2 linked regions of the Persicimonas caeni genome follow. The protein of the gene in region 2 interacts with the protein of the main gene of each other region in a pairwise test. Links are inferred from orthologs where the notes say so. Each region holds a gene or a part of one and is shown on either strand. Other genes may lie near its edges.

Region 1 (2,822 bases), 3.9 Mb from region 2 along the record:
AACGTCGAGATCAAGCTTCGCAGCGAGTCCGACATTCAGGATATCTCGGTCGACGAGGCCGTGGAGTACGTCAAAGGGCTCGTACAGAAAGGTTGAGACGCTTCTTTCGAGCAAGGCCACCCTATGAACGACGCACAACAAACTAAGCTTCGCGAGCATGTCATCAGCGCCCTCGACGTCGCCACGATGGACGAGGCGCTCGAGCTGGTGGACGCCCTCGACGGCAAGCTCTCGCTGTTCAAGGTGGGAAGCCGCATGTTCACACGCTACGGTCCGGCCTTGCTCGATGTCTTGGCGCAGCGTGATGTCGACGTCTTCTTGGACCTGAAGTTTCACGACATCCCCAACACGGTCGCCGGTGCGGTCGAAAGCGCGCTGAGCTTCGAATCGGTGTTCATGATGACGGTTCACGCCTCCGGCGGCGCCGACATGATCGCCCGGGCCGTCGAGGCGGCCGCTCAGCGCACCGACAACCCTCCCAAGATCGTCGCGGTGACCGCGCTCACCAGCCTGTCGCCCGACGACATGTCGCAGATCGGCGTCGAGCTCGCCCTCGACGAATGGGCCTACAGCCTCGGCGAGCTGGCGCTCGACGCCGGCGCCGACGGCCTAGTCTGCTCGGCTCACGAGGCCGCCCAGATGCGCGATCGCTTCGGCGACGATCCCCTGCTGGTCACCCCGGGCATTCGCCCCGAGAAGAAGATGGCCAAAGACGACGACCAGAGCAGGGTGATGACGCCCAAAGACGCGCTCGACACCGGAAGCGACTACTTGGTGATCGGTCGGCCTATCTATCAGGCCGACGATCCGGCAGGGGCAGTCGAAGAGATTGGCAGCTCGCTTTGACGCGTGGCCTGTAACGCACTCCAAGCCAACTCGGGGCCCCCAACAACCATAAAAGCCAAATCGAAAAACCATGCACATCTACGGCGTACACCCCTCAGAAGAGCTTCTCCGCACGGCCCCCGACCAGATCTACGAGATCTACGCGGCCGATCCGTACGCTTCAAAACTCGAAGACGTGCGCGAAATGGTCAAAACCCTCGGTCTTCGCCTCCAACAGGCGTCCTACGACGAGCTCGATCGCATGGCAGAGGGGGGCAATCACCAAGGAATAGTGATTCAGACGCGCCCGTTCGAATACGTTGCGTTGGGTGATCTCCTCGACGCGACCGCCGACGCGAGCCGCGCATGCGTGCTGGTGCTCGACCAGATTCAAGATCCGCACAATCTCGGCGCGATCCTGCGCAGTTCGGCTGCCATGGGCGTCGACGGGGTGATCATTCCCAAAGATCGGGCCGCAGGTGTCACCGCGGCGGTGGTGCGTGCTTCGGCCGGACAGGCCCTGCGCGTACCCGTGGCGCGTATCACAAATATCGCCCGCACCCTCGACGAGCTCAAAGAGCATGGATGGTGGACGGCCGGCGCTATGCTCGGCGAACACACCACCGATCTGTGGGACATGGACTTCGAGATGAAGACCGCGTTGGTCATGGGCAGCGAACACCAGGGAATCCGGCGTCTGGTCGGCGAGAAATGTGATTTCAAAGTGCGTATCCCGATGGCGGCAGGTGTCGAGAGCCTCAACGTGGCTTCCGCTGCCTCCATCATGCTCTACGAGGTGCGTCGACAGTGGGCCACCGGTGGATCGCAGGAGGGCTGAACAAGCGGTCGCGGGACGTTTTTCAAAGACTTCCCAAATAAAGTTTATATTCTGCTTGACAGGCCCCGAAACAGACTATATTACTCTCCGTCCGCTGGCGGCGCCGGGCGTCGCAGTCACGCCCGAGTGGGCGAGCAAATGAGCTTCCGCTGGCGTAGCTCAACTGGCAGAGCAGCTGCCTTGTAAGCAGCAGGTCATGGGTTCGAATCCCATCGCCAGCTTTCGCCGCCAGGTCGCATGACCGAAGGCGATTGACAATTTGGTTTGAGGTGGGGTTCCCGAGCGGTCAAAGGGACCAGACTGTAAATCTGGCGGCTTAGCCTTCGAAGGTTCGAATCCTTCCCCCACCACTACGAAATCTCCCTTCGGGGATGATTTCAGCAACAGGTTGCAATAGCAGCCTGTGCGGGAGTAGCTCAGTTGGCAGAGCATCAGCCTTCCAAGCTGAGGGTCGCGGGTTCGAATCCCGTCTCCCGCTTGTGGTTCCGCCCGAGGGCGGGCCACAGGCATCTTCTGCCGCCGGTTCAAATACGACTTGATTGCTCGTCAGGAACAGGCTAAAGAAGGCGACGCGAACGAGACGTATCGTGAAGGTTGCGACTCGCCGCAGTATGTGTGCCCTTGTAGCTCAGTTGGTAGAGCACATCCATGGTAAGGATGGGGTCACCGGTTCAAGTCCGGTCAAGGGCTCTTAAGATGCATGCTCCCACCTCATCCCGCCTTCGGGCGGGATGAGGCCGAGGCGACTCCCTGAGTCGCTCATTTTTTTACCAGCGGCTTTTTTGCCAGCGGCTTAATCAGCACGCAGCCAAAACTACGCACGCGACCGGTCGGTCAGGTTTCACCGATTCATGTCGTAGTGACACCGTTTAAGGAGTCGAATCATGGCTAAAGAGAAATTCGAAAGAACAAAACCGCACCTGAACATCGGGACCATCGGTCACGTTGACCACGGTAAGACCACCCTGACCGCGGCGATTACCCGCGTGCTCAGCGACAAAGGTCTGGCGACCAACGTCGACTTCGAAAACATCGATAAGGCTCCCGAAGAGCGCGAGCGTGGTATCACCATCTCGACGGCGCACGTCGAGTACGAGACCGACAACCGCCACTACGCTCACGTCGACTGCCCGGGCCACGCCGACTACGTCAAGAACAT
Region 2 (2,959 bases):
ACACCGGCGACTACTGCGAAGCCGCCAGCGAGTTCACCAACAAGCTCACCCCCGCCGAATTCGACCGCGACGCCGAGCTCCAGAAGCTCGTCGACGGCGCCAAACGCGCCGCCGAGCTCGACCTCGTCGTCGCCGCCGGCCACGGCCTCGACTACAAAAACGTCCTCGACGTCGCCGCCATCCCCGAATTCGAGGAGTTCAACATCGGCCACTCCATCGTCGGCCGCGCCGTCCTGGTAGGCTTCGAACGCGCCGTCCGTGAAATGATCGACGCGCTCGCTCTGGGCCGAAACGGTTGAGACCAGCGATATGTTCACCACGGAGGACACGGGGAGCACGGGGAAAGGCCTCTCTTCTTCTTGCTCCTCCGTGGCGACCATCACGCATCGAACCCTCACAGCAAAGCACAGCCTTTGCCTTTCTCCGTGCCCCCCGTGCCCCCTGTGGTGAACCCCTATGGCGACCATCACGCTTAGAACACTCACAGCAAAACACAGCCTTTGCCTTTCTCCGTGCCCCCCGTGCCCCCTGTGGTGAACCCCTATGGCGACCATCACGCTTAGAACACTCACAGCAAAACACAGCCTTTGCCTTTCTCCGTGCCCCCCGTGCCCCCTGTGGTGAACCCTTACGAGGAGATCCAAATGAAACTCGTCACGCCCGAGCAAATGCGCGAGATGGACCGTCGCACCATCGAAGAGGTCGGCATCCCCGGCATGGTTTTGATGGAGCGTGCCGCCCTGGGCGCCGTTCAGACGTTGTACGAGCACTTGCCTCAAGGCGCGCTCGGCCAGATTGGCTTTCTGTGCGGGGGCGGCAATAACGGCGGCGACGGCCTCGCCATGGCGCGCATGGTCGCCAACGACGGGTATGCGCCCGTCGTGGTGATGATGAGCGACCCCGACTCGATGCAGGGCGAAGCCGCCCAGAACCTCGAGATCGTGCGCAACCTCAACATCCCGATCGTCGAGCTGGGCGATTGCGAGCCCGACGAGGTGTTCGCCGCGCTCGACGATCTCGGCTACTGCCTGGCGTGGTGCGACGCGCTGCTGGGTACCGGGCTCGATCGCGACGTCGAGGGCCGTTACGCCGAGGCGATCGAGTTTTTGAACCACCAGCCGTTTGTGTTCGCCGTCGATATCCCCAGCGGCGTGCACGGGCGCACCGGCCAGAAGATGGGCGTGGCGGTCGCGGCGGACGCCACGGCGACCTTCGGGGCCGTCAAACAGGGCCAGGCGCTCTACCCGGGCCGCGATCTGTGCGGCGATCTGCACGTGATCGATATCGGCATCCCGCCGTGGGTGATGAGCGAGGTGGGCCGCTCGGCCGACCTGCTCGACGAGGCGTGGACCTTTTTGCGCATGGCGGCCCGGCCGGAGGACTACCACAAGGGCAAGAGCGGAAAGCTCCTGATCTTAGCCGGCAGCCACGAGAAGACCGGCGCCTCGCTTCTGGCCACCCGCGGTGCGCTGCGCTCGGGCGCCGGTCTGCTCACCGTGGGCACCCACGAGGCGGTGATCCCGCACATCGCCTCCACGATCAACGAGGCGATGGCCGCCCACATGCTCTCCGACGTGCCCGACGAAAACTGTGAGGAACGCCTGCGCGAGTTTCTGCAGGACATGGACGCCGTGGGCATGGGCCCGGGCATCGGCACCTCCGACGGCTCGCGCCAGGCCCTGCACGCCGTGCTCGAAAGCGACGTCGACGCCGCCGTCTTCGACGCCGACGCCCTCACCCTGCTCGCCAAAGAAGACGACTACGCCAAGCTTCGCGGGTTCGCCCAAGACGCCACCGTCGTCCTGACCCCGCACCCGGGCGAAATGTCCCGTCTGTGCCGCTGCGAGATCTCCGAGATCTTGGCCGATCCCGTCGGCAAGGCGACCGAACTCGCCGACGAGACCGGCGCCACGATCGTGCTCAAGGGCGCGGCCACCGTCGTCGCCTCCCCCAACGGCCGCGTGGGCATCAACAGCACCGGCAACCCGGGCATGGCCACCGGCGGCGTGGGCGACGTGCTCACCGGCATCCTCACCGCACGACTGGCCGAAGGAAGCGAAGCGCCCTTCGACGCCGTGTGCCTGGCGGTGTATGCTCACGGAGCGGCGGGAGACCTCGCCGCCCAGGAACTCGGCGAGCGCGGCATGGGCGCGGTCGATCTTGCAGAAGCCCTGCCGCAGGTGTGGAAACAACTCGCCGAATAATGCCCCTCGAGCGGCTCGAGACAGGCATGGGTCACCTGCAAAACCTGCCGAGCCTTGTCTCTTCAGTGATTTTCACGTATCAGCAAGTATATCCAATCGCGACAGTTCGACCCCGACAACGCGTTCTGCGAGAGATCACCTCGATCTCGAGGCGACCGTTCGAAAGCCGAATTTTTGACCGATTGGTCTTCATTAAGTCTGAGTACTGAACCTGAGGAGTCTCGAGATGAATTCGAAGTTGATCACGTTGTTGCTCGTCGCTTTTGTCGCGTTCCCCCTGGCCGGATGTGATAAAAAGGCCGAAGAAGGCGGTGAGAAAGCCGGCGAAGAGCAGGCCGCTGCTGAGGAAGCCGGCGACGAAGAAGCCAAAGGTGAAGAGGAGGCCAAAGAAGAAGAGGCCGCCCTCACCGCCGAGCAGTTCGCCACGAAGCTGACTCCGACCGCCTGCGAGGCGATCGACCAGTGCAAGAACGAGAAGATCAAGTCCGCCACCAGCACCATGGTGATGTTCGCCGGCGGCATGATGGCCATGAAGGACAAAGAGCTCGCCAAGAAGCTCGAGCCGATTGGCAAGAAGCTCAAAGAAGAGAAGCGCTACTACCTCAACGAAGGTGAGTGCAACACCGTCTTCGGTGCCTTCACCCAGGGCTCGGGCTTCGACCCGAAGGCCCTGACCGCCAAGGTCGGCAAGACCATCGAATTCGACGCCGCCAAAGCGCAAGAGTGTCTCGACAACATGAAGTCGATCGACGCGT

What was found.
Region 1: the proteins of FIV42_RS03485 (region 2) and rlmB interact in binary tests that used the Escherichia coli proteins (3 or more experiments, as listed by UniProt). The link is inferred for Persicimonas caeni from one-to-one orthologs.

What each region holds. Positions count from the first base shown.
Region 1 is NZ_CP041186.1:4,802,972-4,805,793, forward strand. Bases 41-2,789 are described here. They hold rlmB (23S rRNA (guanosine(2251)-2'-O)-methyltransferase RlmB), read left to right. Parts: upstream 41-916; coding sequence 917-1,663; downstream 1,664-2,789. Other genes in these bases: FIV42_RS17660 (proline--tRNA ligase), read left to right, coding at 41-96; pyrF (orotidine-5'-phosphate decarboxylase), read left to right, coding at 124-846; tuf (elongation factor Tu), read left to right, coding at 2,548-2,789. Outside these bases: more of FIV42_RS17660, read left to right, coding at 1-40; more of tuf, read left to right, coding at 2,790-2,822. UniProt on the Escherichia coli protein: Specifically methylates the ribose of guanosine 2251 in 23S rRNA.
Region 2 is NZ_CP041186.1:913,471-916,429, forward strand. What follows is about bases 39-2,924. They hold FIV42_RS03485 (NAD(P)H-hydrate dehydratase), read left to right. Parts: upstream 39-644; coding sequence 645-2,204; downstream 2,205-2,924. Other genes in these bases: FIV42_RS03480 (pyridoxine 5'-phosphate synthase), read left to right, coding at 39-299; FIV42_RS03490 (hypothetical protein), read left to right, coding at 2,431-2,924. Also shown: more of FIV42_RS03480, read left to right, coding at 1-38; more of FIV42_RS03490, read left to right, coding at 2,925-2,959. UniProt on the Escherichia coli protein: Bifunctional enzyme that catalyzes the epimerization of the S- and R-forms of NAD(P)HX and the dehydration of the S-form of NAD(P)HX at the expense of ADP, which is converted to AMP.